Regions from separate parts of the Streptomyces sp. NPDC043878 genome, predicted to be linked through region 4. Evidence: riboswitches for the same ligand, from Rfam matches in the RefSeq annotation. Region 4 holds a riboswitch; each other region holds the start of a gene.

Region 1 (4,253 bases), on a different contig from region 4:
TGAACCAAGCCCGGCCGTCACCACGGACCGGGCCCCGCCCACCACCGTCCCGTCCCACCCAGCCGGGGGAGCACACCCGATGGCCCACCCGTACGTCCTGCTGTCCGCCGCCGTCTCCCTCGACGGCTACCTGGACGACACCGGCCCCGAGCGCCTCCTGCTCTCCGGCCCGGCCGACTTCGACCGGGTCGACGAGGTGCGCGCCTCCGTCGACGCCATCCTGGTCGGCGCCGGCACGATCCGCGCCGACAACCCCCGGCTCCTGGTCAACTCGCCCGCACGCCGGGCCGCCCGGGTCGCCGCCGGCCGGCCCGAGTACCCGCTCAAGGTCACGGTCAGCGGCTCCGGCGACCTCGACCCGGCCGCCCACTTCTGGCACACGGGCGGCGAGAAACTCGTCTGTACGACCGACAAGGGCGCCGAACACCTGCGCCGCTCGCCCGTCGCCGCCGACGTCGTGGCCCTGGGCCCCGAGCTCGACTGGCGCCGCCTCCTGGAACACCTGCACGACGTACGCGGGGTCCGGCGCCTCATGGTCGAGGGCGGCGGCCGCGTCCACACCCAGCTCCTCCAGCAGGACCTCGCCGACGAACTCCAGCTGGTCCTGGCCCCCCGGTTCGTCGGCGACCCGGACGCGCCCCGGCTGTTCGGTCCCGGCTCCTACCAGGGCGGACGGCTGCGTCTGGTGGAGACCCGGCGGATCGAGGACGTCGTCCTCACCCGGTACGAGCCCACCGCCCCCGGCACCGGCGACGTACCCGCCCCGGCCGACCGGCACTGGCTCGCCCTGGCCTGCGAGCTCGCGGCGCTGTGCCCGCCGTCGGACACGGCGTTCAGCGTGGGCGCCGTGGTCGTGGCCGCCGACGGCACGGAACTCGCGCGCGGCCACTCCCGGGAGGGCGGCGACCCGGTGGTCCACGCCGAGGAGGCGGCCCTCGCCAAGCTCGGAGCCGACCCGAGGCTGGCCGGCGCCACGGTCTACAGCAGCCTGGAGCCCTGTGCCCGCCGCGCCTCCCGCCCCGCGCCCTGCGCCCGGCTGATCCTCGACGCCGGGGTACGGCGGGTGGTCACGGCCTGGCGGGAGCCGGACACCTTCGTCGCGGCGGCCGACGGGAACGGGCTGCTCGCGACGGCGGGCGCCACCGTGGTCGTCCTGCCGGAGTACGCGCGGCGGGCCCAGGCACCCAACCGCCATCTGCTCGGCTGAGACGCCTTCGGCCGTGGTCCGCGGGGCCCGGAACAACGCGTGTGCTTCGGGCCCCGCGGATGACGTACACTGGTTTCAACGACGCGGGGTGGAGCAGCTCGGTAGCTCGCTGGGCTCATAACCCAGAGGTCGCAGGTTCAAATCCTGTCCCCGCTACTGAAGGCCGAGGGCCGGAATCCGAAAGGGTTCCGGCCCTCGGTGCGTTCGCCCCCGCGCGAGGGTGCGGTGCGCCACGACGCCCGATGTCACCCCGGGTGAGCGGTCGGAAGCCCTGGGGTGAGCGGCCGTGGAGCCGTCCCTGCCGGTGAGTACCCGTCGGTTCCCTGATCCGCGGTCAACTCGCCCGTTTTCCGCCGCTCATGACCAGAAAGTCCTGCGCGGAAAGTTTAATGATCAAGACGAACATCTTGGAAACGGGTACCCGGGTCTATTAACGTTCGATAACGCAGCGCGGTCGTCCCAGCCGTCACAAGAGTCGGCTCCGTGCGCACACGTCGAATCCCGCAAGGGAACCGGGGAACCACACCTTGGGGTGAATCGCATGTGAACCGCCGTTCGGCACGGTGGGTTTACGCGCGTAGGAGACCTTCCTGCTCCGAACCCGTCAGCTAACCCGGTAGGCGAGAAGGAAGGAAAGGAGCACGCCCACGTGGCGTCCAACCCGCCTGCCCCGCATGCCCCGTTCGTGCCCAGCCCGCGCAGCACCGAGCCCTTCGGCTCCGGCGGCCTCCGCACCGACGAGGGTCCGTGGGAGGAGTGGAATCCCACCGAGGAGTCCCTTCGTCCCGTACGTGGCCGGCACCGCGTCTCCAAGCAGCGCGGCGGGGGACTCGCCCGCAGCTCCACCGTCCTCGGCGTCGGCGTCATAGCCGCCGTCGGCGCGGGCGGCATGGCCAGCGCCAACACCGGCAAGCCGCCCGTGTCCATCTCCATCCCCGACCTGCCCTCCGTGGGTTCCCTGCTGTCGGACGACAACTCCTCCCCGGTTGCCGATCAGGGCGCCGCGACCGCCCTGAGCAGCGTCGGAGTGACCTCCGCCGACACGGCACGGGGCACCAGCGACGCCGGCGAGGCACTGCGCAGCCGGATCATGGCCCAGGCCGAGCAGCAGCAGGACCAGGTCGACACCAAGGCCGCCGCCGTCGCCGCGGCCGCCGCCGAGAAGCAGGCCACCGCCGCCGTCGCCAAGGCGGAGAAGGCGGCCGAGGCCAAGGCCGCCGCCGCGAAGGAGAAGGCGGAGAAGGCCGCCGCGCAGAAGGCCGAGGCCGCGCGCCTGGCGGAGCTGGCCAAGCAGTACACGCTGCCGACCTCCTCGTACACCATCACCTCGACCTTCGGTCAGGCCGGCTCGATGTGGTCCTCCGGCTACCACACCGGCCTCGACTTCGCCGCGCCCACCGGCACCCTGATCAAGGCGATCCACGGCGGCACCATCACCGAGGCGGGCTGGGCCGGCTCCTACGGCTACCGCACGATCCTCACCCTGGACGACGGTACGGAGCTGTGGTTCTGCCACCAGTCGTCCATCAGCGTCACCGTGGGCCAGAAGGTCGGCACCGGTGACGTGATCGGGCGCGTGGGCGCCACCGGCAACGTGACCGGACCGCACCTGCACCTGGAGGTCCACCCCGGCGGCAGCGCCGACGGCATCGACCCGATGGCCTGGCTGCACGGCAAGGGCCTCACCCCCTGACACCCCGCCCTCCTGGACCCCGGTGGTCCTGACGCCAACCCCCCGGCCTCAGGACCACCGGTTTCCCGTGTTTACGGGGTCTTTGCGGCCGGCACGGAATGGGGCACTCCGGACCGCGTGTTGACTTGAGGCATGACTGTTCTCCGCAAGCTCGGCTCATCCGACCTAGAGGTCTTCCCGCTCGCCCTCGGTGGCAACGTCTTCGGCTGGACCGCCGACGAGGCGACCTCCTTCGCGGTGCTCGACGCCTACACGGCCGCCGGCGGCAACTTCGTCGACACCGCCGACTCCTACTCCGCCTGGATCGACGGCAACCAGGGCGGGGAGTCCGAGACCGTCATCGGCAACTGGATCAAGGCGCGCGGCAACCGCTCCGACGTCGTGATCGCCACCAAGGTCAGCCAGCACCCGCAGTTCCAGGGCCTGTCCGCGGCCAACATCAAGGCGGCCGCCGACGCGTCGCTCCGCCGGCTGGGCACCGACCACATCGACCTGTACTACACCCACTTCGACAAGCCGGAGACCCCGGTCGAGGAGATCGTCGGCGCGCTCGACGAGTTGGTGAAGGCGGGCAAGGTGCGGCACATCGCCGCCTCCAACATCTCCCCCGAACGCCTGAGCGCGTCCCTGGAGTTCTCCGACCGTGAGGGCCTCGCCCGGTACGTGGCGATCCAGCCCCACTACAACCTGGTCTCGCGCGACACCTACGAGGGCGGACTGCGCGACCTCGCCGAACGGTCCGGCCTCGCCGCCGTCCCGTACTTCGCGCTGGCCTCCGGCTTCCTCACCGGCAAGTACCGCCCCGGTACGACGGTCGACAGCGCCCGGGCCGGAGCGGCCGGCAAGCACCTGGAGACCGAGCGCGGCCGCCGGGTCCTCACCGCGCTGGACGAGATCGCCCAGTCCCACGACGTCCCCGTGGCCACCGTCGCCCTGGCCTGGCTGGCCGCCCAGCCGACCGTGGCGGCGCCCATCGCCTCCGCACGGACGGTGGAGCAACTGCCCGCCCTGCTCGGCGTTGCGGACCTGCGCCTCGCCGCGCCCGAGATCGACCGCCTCACCGAGGCGTCCGCCTGACGCCGGGGACGGTCGGCGGCGCGTGACCACCGGCAGAGGGCGGCCGGGACCGGCGCTCCGAGTGGTACGGCTGTGACCGGCTCCGAGTGGTACGGCTGTGACCGGTACGCGCTATGAGCGGTACGGGTTGTACACCGGGTACGGGACCATCGGATGTGCTGGGGCGTGGCTGCCGTGCGCGTCACCGCTAAGGACGGGGCCCGCGCTTCCCGCGCCGCCGGGGACGGGTCCGTAGGGGTACCCGTGTCCGGGGCCGTGTCCCTGGCCGGCGCCGTG
Region 2 (4,253 bases), on a different contig from region 4:
CCGCCCGTGACCGCAGACGACACGGGCCGGGTCGTCATCGTGGACCGTCCCGGCGCCGTCCAGACGCAGCTGCTCATCGGCCGCGTGGGCCCCGACCGGCACGACCGCGTGTGGCCCGCGCGCGTGCTGGGCACCTACTGCCTCGGCGGCACCCTCACCTCGCGCCTGGACCGCGTCCTGCGCGAGGAGAAGGGATACACCTACGGCGTGCGGGCGTTCGGGCAGGTGCTGCGCTCCGCCCCGGACGGCACCGGCGCCGCGATGCTCGCCATCAGCGGCTCCGTGGACACGCCCAACACGGGCCCCGCCCTCCAGGACCTGTGGACGGTGCTCCGCACGCTCGCCGAAGGCGGGCTCACCGACGCCGAGCGCGATGTCGCCGTACAGAACCTGGTCGGTGTGGCGCCGTTGAAGTACGAGACCGCGGCGGCCGTCGCGGGCACGCTGGCCGACCAGGTCGAGCAGCACCTGCCCGACGACTACCAGGCGACGCTCTACCAGCAGCTCGCCGCGACCGGCACGGTGGAGGCCACGGCGGCGGTCGTGAGCGCCTTCCCGGTGGACCGTCTGGTGACGGTCCTCGTCGGGGACGCGGCTCAGATCAAGGAGCCCGTGGAGGCCCTCGGCATCGGCGAAGTCACCGTCGTCTCCGCCGAGTAGCGGACCGGCCGGCCGGCGGCCGGAGACGCCTGCGGGGCCCTGGTGACTGAGGAGTCGTCAGGGCCGCCGTATGTCCGAATTGAGGGAGAGCAATCCTGTCTGCTCTGTGGCGTGCGCTACAAAAAGCGTGATCCGTTTGAGGATTGAAAGCGGCCGCGTCTAGCGTCATGCCGGCTGTCCGTCAGGCACCGCGCCGCATCCGCGGCACCGGGCAGTCATCGCCGAGTCCCCGTATGGCGCGAGCCAGGGGAGCCGGGGACCCACCATGAGTCCCTGGGGTGAATCGGACGCCCGCGCGCCAGCGAGGGGGTCCGTAGGAGACCTTCCTGCTCCGAACCCGTCAGCTAACCCGGTAGGCGAGAAGGAAGGAAAGGACCAGCCACTTCATGGCGTTCACCCGCGCCGCCGGGAAGCACCGTCGTCCCAGCCGGATGCACCGCACCACCGTTCGCGCGGCGGGCGTCGCCGCGCTCGCCACCACCGGTGTCGTCGGCACCCTGGCCGCTCCCGCGCTCGCCGCGGAGCCCTCTGTCGAGCAGACCGGCCTCACCCCGGTCATCACCATCGGTGACTCGCTCGCCGAGAAGATCGACGCCCAGGCGGCCGCCCAGCAGCAGGCCGCCGAGGACACCGCGCGCAGGGAGGCCGCCGAGGCCGCCGCGCGCAAGGAGGCCGCGGCAGCCGCAGAGAAGGCCCGCGAGGCCAAGGAGCGTGCCACGCGCGAGGCCGAGCGCAAGCGCCTCAACACCTTCGTGCTGCCCGTCACCGGCTCGTACGTCTCCACCGGCTACCAGGCCAGCAGCGGGCTGTGGGCCTCCGGCACCCACACCGGCATCGACTTCCACGCGGCGAGCGGCACGTCCGTGCACGCGGTCGGCTCGGGCACGGTCGTCGAGGCCGGCTGGGGCGGCGCGTACGGCAACAACATCGTGATCAAGATGATCGACGGGACGTACACGCAGTACGGTCACCTGTCGTCCATCGGCGTCTCGGTGGGTCAGACGGTCACTCCCGGCCAGCAGATCGGCCTGTCCGGCGCGACCGGCAACACCACCGGCCCGCACCTGCACTTCGAGGCCCGTACGACGGCGGAGTACGGCTCGGACATCGACCCGGTCGCCTACCTCCGTTCGCACGGCGTGAGCGTCTGACAACCCGTCGCCGCGCAGGCCGGGCCGCCGTCAGCGGCGCGTACCGGCCCCCGCGAGCACCGACCGTCCCGCGACGGACTGCGGCACTTCCCGAAGCCCCGGCTCTCCAGCCGGGGCTTTCGGTGTTTCCGGCCCCCTGCTGTCCAAAAAATATCCATGGATTCCGGTCCGCCGTCGGAAATTCCCGCTCATTGCAATAGAGTCACTGGACAAGCGTCAATCGTCGACGTTTCACGGGGATTAAGGCGGAGGTCGGTCATGCGTATTCCGGCGCACTCGGTGTGCACGGCGATCCGGGACGACATCGTCGCCGGTGTCTACGAGCGTGGCAGCCGCCTCACCGAGGAACTGCTCGCCCGCCGCTACGGCGTCTCCCGCGTCCCCGTCCGTGAAGCCCTGCGCACCCTGGAGGCCGAGGGGTTCGTGGTGACCCGGCGGCACGCGGGCGCGTGCGTCGCGGAACCCACCGAGCAGGAGGGTGCCGACCTCCTGGAGATGCGCATGCTCCTGGAGCCGCTGGGTGCCTCACGCGCCGCGCAGCGGCGTACCGAGGCCCATCTGAAGGTGCTGCGCGGCCTGGTCAGGTTGGGCCAGGAGCGGGCCAGGCGGGGCAACAGCGAGGACCTGCGCTCCCTGGGTGGCTGGTTCCACGAGACGCTCGCCCAGGCCTCCGGCAGCCCGGCGCTGACCTCGATGCTGACCCAGCTGCGTCACAAGATCGCCTGGATGTTCGTGCTGGACGCGCCCGCCGACCCGGTGGACTCCTGGGCGGAGCACGGCGCGATCGTGGACGCCGTGGCGCGCGGCGACAGCGAGCGCGCGCGGGCGGTCACGGCGCTGCACACGGAGCGCGCGACGACCGCGCACCGGTTGCGTTTCGGCGCGGGCGGCGACCGCACCGACCGTGTGAGGAACTCGCAACCTCCCGTAAACATGTCGGGTCTGCGGCATTAACACGGGCACCGTATACAAAGAAGTGCTATTCGGCGGCCGATATTTGTGCTGCCCTTTTTCGCGTGTCCCGGTGAATTCCGTGCCCGCGGCATTTGCGTGTCCGTGGCGGCGACGTAAGCCGTGCTCGCGGTAAAAGCATCCGCCCGTACCGGAAAACGGCGCAGCCGCGCCGACCGGAAAGGCCGACGCGGCTGCGGGTGTGGAGCGGAGGCCCTCAGACGGTCTCGGGGAGCTCCTCGAGGCCCTCGGCCACCAGCTTCGCGAGGCGGTCGAGCGCGGCGTCCGCGCCCTCCGCGTCGGAGGCGAGGACGATCTCCTCGCCACCCTGGGCGCCCAGGCCCAGGACAGCCAGCATGGAGGCCGCGTTGACGGGGTTGCCGTCGGCCTTGGCGATCGTCACGGGGACACCTGTGGCCGTGGTGGCCCGGACGAAGATGGAGGCGGGGCGGGCGTGGAGGCCCTCCGCCCAGCCGACGTTGACGCGGCGCTCAGCCATGTGATGCTGCCCTTCAGTGCTCAGGGTTGTCTAGACCAGTTTCCCATACCGTGAAGCATGCCCGAGGAGGGTGTCGTCCCGCCCCTCGGTGACGTCGGACCGCGGCCTCGGTCCGACGTCCGTCCTCCACAGACTGCCTCGCGCCGTTGTCGTACGCGAGCCGTACTCTGGGGCCCATGCAGACCTCGCCGGACCGGCACGAGTACCCCGCTCACTGGGAGGCCGACGTGGTGCTGCGCGACGGGGGTACCGCGCGCATCCGGCCCATCACCGTCGACGACGCCGAGCGCCTGGTCAGCTTCTACGAGCAGGTGTCGGAGGAGTCGAAGTACTACCGCTTCTTCGCGCCCTACCCTCGCCTGTCCGCCAAGGACGTCCACCGCTTCACGCACCACGACTTCGTGGACCGGGTGGGACTCGCGGCCACCATCGGCGGCGAGTTCATCGCCACCGTACGCTACGACCGCATCGGCGCCGACGGCATGGCCGCCTCGGCGCCCGCCGACGAGGCCGAGGTCGCCTTCCTGGTACAGGACGCCCACCAGGGGCGCGGGGTGGCCTCCACGCTCCTCGAACACATCGCGGCCGTCGCGCGCGAGCGCGGCATCCGCCGCTTCACCGCCGAGGTGCTGCCCGCCAACACCAAGATGATCAAGGTGTTCACGGACGCCGGCTACACGCAGAAGCGCAGCTTCGAGGACGGCGTCGTCCACCTGGAGTTCGACCTCGAACCCACCGACCGCTCGCTGGCCGTGCAGCGCGCGCGGGAACAGCGCGCCGAGGCGCACTCGGTAGGGCGGCTGCTGGCACCAGGCTCCGTCGCCGTCGTCGGAGCCGGCCGCGCCCCCGGCGGCGTGGGCCGCGGCGTCCTCGACAACCTCAGGGGCGCCGGCTTCACCGGCAGCCTCTACGCCGTGAACAAGGCCTTCCCCGAGGAGCAGAAGGAGCTCGACGGCATCCCCGCGTACCGCTCGGTGCGTGACGTGGACGGG
Region 3 (4,253 bases), on a different contig from region 4:
ATGAGCGAGTCACCACGGAGAGACACCACGCAGACACCGCAGACGGCCCTGCCGGAGCCGGCTCTGCCGCGAGGAGGGGTTCGCGATGACCCGACGGTCCGCCCGTCACGTCCCACCCGGGTTCACCGAGACACCGGGCAGGCGGTTCACGCTGCCGGGCGCCCGCGTCGTGCCCCGCCGGCCCTCGCCGCCCGGACAGCCGGAGGGACGGCCCGGTGATGCCGTCGTCCCGGCCCGCGGGCCGGCCCGCGTCCGCACCCGGACGAAAAGGCCGCTCGTACGGCACACGGGCCGCCGTCCCGAGCCCGGCGACAGGTGAGCCGTCGATGCCGCCACCGGAACTCCCGCCGCTGCCCGCCCTGACCCGCGCCGAGGGCGAGTTGATCGATCGTTACCTCGACGTGGTCGACCTGCTGGGCCGGATCAACCCCGCGCGCCCCGGGGACACCTACCGCGGCCTGCGCGCCGCCCAGGCCCTGGTCGCCAAGGCGGCCCTGCTGCGGGACGCCCTGGAGCTGATGCACCGGCGCGGCGAGACCGAACTGCACGCCCCCACCCTGGCCCGTGCGCTGCGCGTGCTGGACGGGGAGCGCCGCACGGACCGCGTCACGCTGCCCGCCGAGGCCGACAGTTGACGCACCGTCGCCGCTCCCGGTGCCCCGGCGCGGCGGCGGGTGTCCGGGACGACGCCGAAACGGACCAAAAGGGGTACCGCCGATCGGAGTAGGCGCTCGTCCTGTTTTAGGCCCGTCCGAGTTGCGCAACACGCGTGGGCCGAGGGCGGAATCGGACATTCCATCGCTGGTCCGGGGGTGCGCGACCCCTCCAACGCCCCCTCGAACAAAGGGGTGTCCACCCGAACGGGTGAGTGGTGAGTAACAACACAAACCACCGATTCCATTGGGTTTTTCGGACATCTGTCAGCCAAGATCCGTGTCTGACGACAAGACCCCGCCGCAGTGGCGGGGCGATCCGGGCGGACGCCGAGTCCTGCCGCCGCGCGGATGACCGGTCGACAGAAGTGGTTCGGCAGGAGTGGAGGACCCAAGCACGACGGGTCGCCGGAACGGTCACGCCATGACCGGTTCGAGCAGCCCTTGGGGTGAAGCCGCAACCGCGGCCGGGCAACTTCGCCAGCCCGAATCCGACAGGTCATCCTTCACAGGCGGCTGACGAAGGGTTGCGCATGACTGCGCTCAATCGTGTCCCGTCGCTCATGGTCCGGGCCGGTACGGCTTCGGCTCTCACCATCGCCGCGGTGGGCGGCTCCGTCGTGATCCCGGGTGTCGCCTCCGACGCCGCGGCCGCCACACCGGCGACGAAGGCACTGCACATCGCCGCTTCCAAGAAGGGCGCCCCGTACAGCTACGGCGCCACCGGGCCGCGCAGGTTCGACTGCTCCGGGCTCACGCTGTACTCGTTCAAGAAGGCGGGCAAGAAACTGCCCCGCACGGCGGCCCAGCAGTACAACAAGACGCACCACATCTCCGCCAGGAGCCGCAAGGCCGGAGACCTGGTGTTCTTCCACTCGGGTTCGAGCGTCTACCACGTGGGGATCTACGCCGGCAAGGGCAAGATATGGCATGCCCCGAAGACCGGTGACGTGGTGCGGCTGCAGAAGATCTGGACGAAGAGCGTCTGGTACGGCCGGGTCAACTGACTCTCCCGGGGAGACGGCGGTCGCCTGACACGCCGCCGTCTCCCCGGGGTCCCACCCGGGCCCGCGGGGTCACCCGCGGGCGCTGGTCACCCGTACGCCCCTGGTCGGTCTCGGCCTGAGGGGGCCGCTTCCCCGGAGGGTGCCCCCGACGGGCCTCGCCGACGAGCGGGCCGCCTCCCGGGCTCCCGCCGGCCCGCGCCCGCCGCCCGCGCCCCGCAAGCCCTCCGCGCCCCAGAGGCCGACCGCGTCCCCGGGCGGGCATGGTGGCGCCGCGAGCCGTCCGTACGGCGCCTGTAAGGACCGTGTGGCGCGCCGGCAACGGTGCCGGGGGTCTACGGCTCCTGCTGCCCCGCCGCGGTCACCGGCGCGACCGGGACCGTCCACGGCAGCTCGATGAAGACCGTCTTGCCGCCCTCGCGGGTGGGCCGCACCCTCAGCTTGCCGCCGAACTCCGCGGTCAGCCAGCGGATGATCACCATGCCCCGGCCGTTGTCCTGCTGGACGGCGGCCGGCAGCCTCTTGGGGAACCGCGGGTGGCTGTCGGTGACACCGATGCGCAGGTGTTCGTCACGGTCCAGCGCGATGTCCACCGTGAAGGTGGGGGACTGCCCGAAGGTGTGCTGTACGGCGTTGGTGGCGAGTTCCGAGACGATGAGCCGGATGGTGTCGGCGGCCTCCGTGTCCGCCGGCAGCCCCCACTCCGTCAGGGTGCTCACCACATAGGCCCGGGCCGCGGAAACCGAAGCGGGATCGCTCGGCAGAGTGACGGATGCTTCCAGATGGTCTGCCATGGCGACGTCGTCCCTTTCCCACGGGACCGCAGCCGGACACGGAGCGGATGGTTCGAGTACGGTCCCGGACTGGTGCTTCGTTCGTCAGAGTGCCATCACCGTGCCGGTCCCGGGTGTCGATCCACCAAGATGTGCATATATCTGTCGCTCGAAGCGGTGAACTCTCCGACGGAAGACCGTATTTGGGTGGCCCGGAAGGAGTAAGGAGTTGCGCATGCAGCACGGTCCCGCGGTACGCCGCCGGAAACTCGGCGCCGAACTGCGTGCGTTGCGCACCGGTGCGGCGCTCACCAGTGGTGAGGCGGCCCGTCTGGTGGGCTGGCACCAGTCGAAGGTGAGCCGGATCGAAACCGGCGCCAGCGGGGTGAAACCGGCCGACGTGCGGTTGCTTCTGGACGCGTACGGCGTGACCGATTCCCAACTGCGCGAGTTACTCGTGGTGTTGGCGGGCTCGGACGAGAGCGGTGGGCGCCACCACTGGTGGCACGCGTACCGCGGGATACTCCCGGCGACCTACCGGGACTTCATCAGCCTGGAGTCGCAGGCGAGCGCGATGCGCACCCTGGAGACCTCGGTGATTCCCGGGTTGCTGCAGACCCCCGAGTACGCCCGGGCGGTCACCCGGGCCGCGGTGGACGGGCTGGACGAGGAGCGGCTGCACGCCCTGGTGGAGGTGCGGCTGGCCAGGCAGGACGTGCTGCGGGCGGACCCGCCGCTGGAGTTGAGCGCCGTCCTCGACGAGGCGGTCCTGCGGCGCGAGGTCGGCGGCCCCGGGGTGATGACACGGCAACTGGAACGGCTGGTCGAGTCGGCACGGCTGCCCCAAGTGCATGTGCAGGTGCTGCCGTTCGCGGCCGGCGCGCACATCGGAATCACCGGGCCTTTCGTTATCTTCTCATTTTCGCGCACTTCTGATCTGGATGTGGTGGTTCTCGACCACTTGACGAGTAGCCTCTACCTCGAACGGAAAGAAGACCTAGAGGCCTACACCGAGGCCTTCAACGCCCTTCGGATGTACGCGCTTTCACCCGAGGACTCGTTGGACTACATCGCCCGGATAGGTGGCGGCGCGTAAGGAGGCACCATGTCAGCTCTGCCTCGGAACGTACCTTCCAGCACCGCTCTGCACGGAGTGCGATGGCTGCGCAGCAGCTACAGCACGGGAGCGAACAACTGCGTCGAGACGGCGCGACCGATGGCCGGCCCAGGCGCCGGACTGCTCGCCGTACGCGACTCCAAGGACCCGGCCGGACCCGCGCTGCTCTTCTCCCCCGAGAGCTGGACGGACTTCACCGCCGGTATCCGCCTTCTCTGACCGCCTTCACCTCGCGCGGCACGCGGCCGTGTCACGCCGACTCATGGTCGCGTCTCGCCGATCACCCGTACAGCGCTTTCGATCTGCGCCCCGGAGAGGTCCCCGCGGGCTGTCAGCCTGAGCCGTGAGATGCCGTCGGGCACGGAAGGAGGACGGAAGCACCCCACGGCCAGCCCGGCCGCACGGCAGTCGGCCGCCCAGCGTACGGCCCCCTCCGGGGACGGCGCCCGAACGGAGACGACCGCCGCGTCCGGACGTACCGCGTCCAGACCGGCGGCTGTCAGGCGTGCGTGCAGTTCGCCCGCGACCGCGCGCGCCCGCGCCGCCCGGTCCGGCTCGCGGCGCAGCAGTTCCAGGGCGGCCAGGGCGGCGCCCGCCGCCGCGGGCGCCAGGCCCGTGTCGAAGATGAACGTGCGGGCCACGTTGACCAGGTGGTCGATCACCCGGGCCGGGCCGAGCACGGCGCCGCCCTGACTCCCGAGCGACT
Region 4 (4,253 bases):
AGCCGCGCCTGGCACGCCTACCAGCGCGCGTACGTCATCCCGGACGCCGACCGGGAGCGGCCCGTGCTCTTCAACTCCTGGGAGGCGACCGAGTTCGACATCTCCGAGGAGCAGCAGGGCACGCTGGCGCGGCGGGCCGCGTCGATCGGCGTGGAGCTGTTCGTGGTCGACGACGGCTGGTTCGGGGCCCGCACCAGTGACCGCGCCGGGCTCGGCGACTGGACGCCCAACCCGGACCGGTTCCCCGGCGGCCTCACCCCCCTGGCCGACCATGTGCACGCGCTCGGCATGCAGTTCGGCATCTGGGTCGAGCCGGAGATGGTCAACCCGGACAGCGACCTGTACCGGGCCCACCCGGACTGGGTGCAGTTCCAGCCGGGACGGAAGCGGACGGAACTGCGCAACCAGCTCGTCCTGAACCTCGCCCGCGAGGACGTCCGGGAACACCTCTGGGACAAACTCCACGGACTCCTCTCCAGCGCCCCCGTCGACTACGTCAAGTGGGACTTCAACCGCTGCTTCACCGACGCCGGCTGGCCCGGCGAGCCGTACCCGCAGCGCCTGTGGGTCGACCACGTGCAGGCCCTGTACGCCCTGCTGGACCGGCTGCGCGCGGCCCACCCCGGGGTCGCCTTCGAGTCCTGCTCCGGCGGCGGCGGCCGGATCGACCTCGGTGTCCTCGGCCGCAGCGACCAGGTGTGGACCTCCGACAACACCGACCCGCTCGACCGGCTCGGCATCCAGCACGGTTTCAGCCAGCTCCACCCCGCCCGCGTGATGGCCGCCTGGGTCACCGACAGCCCCAACACGCAGCTCAACGGACGGGTCAGCTCGCTGCGCTTCCGGTTCGTGAGCGCGATGGCGGGCGTGCTCGGGGTCGGCGGAGACCTCACCCGGTGGAGCGAGGAGGAACTCGAGGAGGCCCGGGAGTGGGTGGAGCTCTACAAGGAGATCAGGCCCCTGGTGCAGCGCGGCGACCAGTACCGGCTGCGCCCGCCGGACGGCGGGCTGAGCGCCGTGCAGTACGTGCGCGGTGACGAGGCCGTCGTACTCGCCTGCCTTCAGGCGCAGCACCACGGTGAGCCCGTACCGGCGCTCCGGCTGCGCGGGCTGGATCCCACAGGTACGTACGAATGCCGCGAAACGGGCGAAGTTCACCGGGGGGCGGTGCTGTTGCACCACGGACTGCGCACGGGGTTGCGAGGCGACCTCGACGCCGCGGTCTTCCGACTCCGCCGCATCTGATGCTTCTGTCCCAATTGAGCCCTATGGAGCCTTCATTCCAACTCCACCTGGAATGGGGGCTCCTGGGTGGAGGCGCGTGAGCAGCGTCATATTCGTGACCGTGCGTCGCCCGTCATGCTCACGTAATTCGCATGTGTCGCAAGGGTATTCGCGGGAACCGACCGCCCATGGATTGACGGAGGGTGACCGTTAATTCCCGGAAACGCGCAAACGAAACACATGCAGAAGGAACCGTCGCTTGTTCCCTCGCGTCCCGGTCGCTTACGTTCACCACCGATCCGGACGGACGCCCAATCCTGCCGCCGCCCGGAGCCCGCACACTCACCCGTCCACGGCAGGAGCGGGGGACCCACAGGTAGAACCGCCTGTTCCGGTCTCCGGAACGGCTAGGGGTAAAGCCGCGTTTCGGCGCGGCCGGGCATCTCCAGTCCGCACCCGACAGCTCACCTCGCAGGCGCCGGAGAGGAATTCGCCATGCCCGCGAAGGGTAAGCACCGCCGTCCCAAGTCCCAGCGTTTCACCCGCACGATCGCCGTCGCCGGAACCGGAGGCGCCGCGCTCGCCCTCCCGCTTCTCGGCGCCACCGGTGCCCACGCGGCCACCGCGCAGTCGGTTCCGCGGCACGCGGCGGAAAAGGCCCCGCAGTCCGTTCCCGCCGGGGCGAAGGCCGTTTCGAAGAAGAGCACCCGGCACGACGCCGGCACGCGGACCTACTCGGTCCGGGCCGGCGACTCCCTGTCGAAGATCGCCGACGCGCAGCACGTCGGCGGCGGCTGGCACAAGCTCTACCAGGACAACCGGACGGCCGTCGGCGAGGACCCCTCGCTGATCCACCCGGGCCTGAAGCTGAGCATCGGCAAGAAGGCGGCGGCCGGCACGACGGGCACCACGCAGTCCCGGTCGTCCTCGAAGCCGACCGCGAAGTCCTCCTCGTCGTCCGCCTCGTCCTCGTCGAAGGCGACGGTCGCCACCCAGGCCGCCGAGTCCACCGGCACCTCCAGCGGTTACACGCTCCCCGTGAGCGGTGGCGCCGTCGGCACCGGTTACCACGTGGCCGGCAGCATGTGGTCCAGCGGCTACCACACCGGCGTCGACTTCGTCGTCCCGACCGGCACCTCGCTGAAGGCCGTCGGCGCGGGCACGGTCGTCTCCGCGGGCTGGGGCGGCGCCTACGGCAACCAGGTCGTCATCAAGCTCGCCGACGGCTACTACGCGCAGTACGGCCACCTGTCCCAGCTCTCCGTCTCGGCGGGCCAGACCGTCAGCGCCGGACAGCAGGTCGGCCTCTCCGGGGCGACCGGCAACGTGACCGGCCCTCACCTGCACTTCGAGATCCGCACCACGCCGGACTACGGCTCCGACGTGGACCCCGTCGCCTACCTGCGCGCGCACGGCGTCGCTGTCGGCTGACCCACCCGCACCACCCGCACCATCCCTGACTGACACGCTGCCGAAGGCCGGACCCCTATCCCCTGGGTCCGGCCTTCGGCATGTCCGCCTGTCCGCCTGTCCGCCTGTCCGCACCGCGTCGCCCCGGGCGGACGGCGGCCGTGATCGTTCGTGTTGCGGTCGTGTGGCAGGACGCCCGTCGGTGTCGACAGGCGGGGTCGCGCGGGACAGAGTAACTCCGTTGCGGGGCAAGCGCTTTCTCCCCGTCGCCGGACATCCTGTCGATCCCGGCGGCATGGGGAGCCGCCCTGTCCCGGAGCCGCCAACCGCCCCGCCCAGCGAAGGAGCCGTACCCCGTGACGACCACGCGCAGAGCCTTCGGCGCCCTCACCGCGGGGGCCGCCCTGGCCGCCCTCGCTCCCGCCGCGGACGCGAGCGCCGCCCCGCGCCACCACCGTCTGATCGCCCACGACGACTTCCGCCACGGGCTCGGCCGGTGGGCCGTCGAACTGGAGCAGGGCGGTACCGTCACCGCCTCCCGCGGCACCCTGGAGGTCGACGTGCCCGCCGGGGCGACGATCTGGTTCCGGCAGCGACTCGAAGGCCCCCATGTCATCGAGTACACGGCCACGCCCGTGGCGTGGGGCGGGGTCAACGACCGGGTCTCCGACCTCAACAACTTCTGGAACGCGGTCGACGTCCGCTCGCCCGGCGACCTCTTCGCGACTCCGAGGAGCGGGGCGCTCGCGGAGTACGACCACCTCACGACGTACTACGTCGGCTACGGCGCCAACGGCAACACCACGACCCGCCTGCGGCGCTATGTCGGCGAACCCGGCGTGCGCCCGCTGGTCTACGACTACACCGAGCCGCTGCTGGTGGCGAACCGGCCCCACCACGTGCGGATCGTGTCCGACGGTTCCACGGTGCGATGGTGGAACAACGGACGGCTCGTCTTCGACTACCGCGACCCCGAGCCGTACACGAGTGGGCACTTCGCCTTCCGGACCACCTGGAGCCATTTCCGGATCAGCGGCTTCCGGGTGTGGCGGTCGTCGCGTCAACAGCCCTGACCGGCAGCCTATTCCGGGCTTGGGGAACACTTTACGAGTGGCTTATCTCACCGGTAGTCAATCCCTTCCTACGATCGCGTAGGTCACATCCGAAGGTGAATCATGGGCCGATGTGGCAGACGATTCGAAGAGTGACAACACATCAGTGATCGGGTCGTACGTGGCGCTGGGGGACAGCTTCACCGAGGGCGTCGGTGACCGGGGCCCCGACGGGGCCTTCGTCGGCTGGGCCGACCGGTTCGCGGTGCTTCTCGCGGACCGGCGTCCCGAGGGCGACTTCGATTACACGAACCTCGCGGTGCGCGGCAAGCTCCTCGACCAGATCATCGAGGACCAGCTTCCGCAGGCCGTCGACATGGCCCCGGACCTGGTGTCGTTCAGTGCCGGCGGCAACGACATCATCCGACCCGGTACCGACCCCGACGAGGTCGCCGAGCGCTTCGAGCGGGCGGTCGCCCGGCTCGCCGCGGTCGCCGGCACCGTCATGGTGACCACCGGCTTCGACACCCGTGGCGTCCCCGTGCTCAGGCATCTGCGCGGCAAGAT

The links. Region 4 has a riboswitch for cyclic di-AMP ahead of AC07AZ_RS29295 (M23 family metallopeptidase). Riboswitches for the same ligand answer to the same signal wherever they lie in the genome.
Region 1: another riboswitch for cyclic di-AMP. It lies ahead of AC07AZ_RS03705 (M23 family metallopeptidase); the one in region 4 lies ahead of AC07AZ_RS29295 (M23 family metallopeptidase).
Region 2: another riboswitch for cyclic di-AMP. It lies ahead of AC07AZ_RS03110 (M23 family metallopeptidase); the one in region 4 lies ahead of AC07AZ_RS29295 (M23 family metallopeptidase).
Region 3: another riboswitch for cyclic di-AMP. It lies ahead of AC07AZ_RS21860 (C40 family peptidase); the one in region 4 lies ahead of AC07AZ_RS29295 (M23 family metallopeptidase).

What each region holds. Positions count from the first base shown of each region.
Region 1 is NZ_JBWKDW010000002.1:17,952-22,204, reverse strand. Features, by position in the region: gene AC07AZ_RS03715 (dihydrofolate reductase family protein) at 80-1,207, shown strand; tRNA gene AC07AZ_RS03710 (tRNA-Met) at 1,290-1,363, shown strand; cyclic di-AMP (ydaO/yuaA leader) riboswitch at 1,690-1,845, shown strand; gene AC07AZ_RS03705 (M23 family metallopeptidase) at 1,857-2,900, shown strand; gene AC07AZ_RS03700 (aldo/keto reductase) at 3,033-3,977, shown strand; gene AC07AZ_RS03695 (PrsW family intramembrane metalloprotease) at 4,089-4,253, opposite strand, start outside.
Region 2 is NZ_JBWKDW010000001.1:726,996-731,248, reverse strand. Features, by position in the region: gene AC07AZ_RS03115 (M16 family metallopeptidase) at 1-660, shown strand, start outside; cyclic di-AMP (ydaO/yuaA leader) riboswitch at 870-1,033, shown strand; gene AC07AZ_RS03110 (M23 family metallopeptidase) at 1,047-1,811, shown strand; gene AC07AZ_RS03105 (GntR family transcriptional regulator) at 2,070-2,765, shown strand; gene AC07AZ_RS03100 (HPr family phosphocarrier protein) at 2,980-3,261, opposite strand; gene AC07AZ_RS03095 (bifunctional acetate--CoA ligase family protein/GNAT family N-acetyltransferase) at 3,438-4,253, shown strand, end outside.
Region 3 is NZ_JBWKDW010000015.1:133,220-137,472, reverse strand. Features, by position in the region: gene AC07AZ_RS21865 (hypothetical protein) at 327-635, shown strand; cyclic di-AMP (ydaO/yuaA leader) riboswitch at 1,004-1,183, shown strand; gene AC07AZ_RS21860 (C40 family peptidase) at 1,187-1,660, shown strand; gene AC07AZ_RS21855 (ATP-binding protein) at 1,993-2,451, opposite strand; gene AC07AZ_RS21850 (helix-turn-helix domain-containing protein) at 2,666-3,526, shown strand; gene AC07AZ_RS21845 (DUF397 domain-containing protein) at 3,536-3,766, shown strand; gene AC07AZ_RS21840 (8-amino-7-oxononanoate synthase) at 3,808-4,253, opposite strand, start outside.
Region 4 is NZ_JBWKDW010000025.1:491-4,743, reverse strand. Features, by position in the region: gene AC07AZ_RS29300 (alpha-galactosidase) at 1-1,245, shown strand, start outside; cyclic di-AMP (ydaO/yuaA leader) riboswitch at 1,558-1,715, shown strand; gene AC07AZ_RS29295 (M23 family metallopeptidase) at 1,720-2,655, shown strand; gene AC07AZ_RS29290 (DUF6250 domain-containing protein) at 2,991-3,707, shown strand; gene AC07AZ_RS29285 (SGNH/GDSL hydrolase family protein) at 3,853-4,253, shown strand, end outside.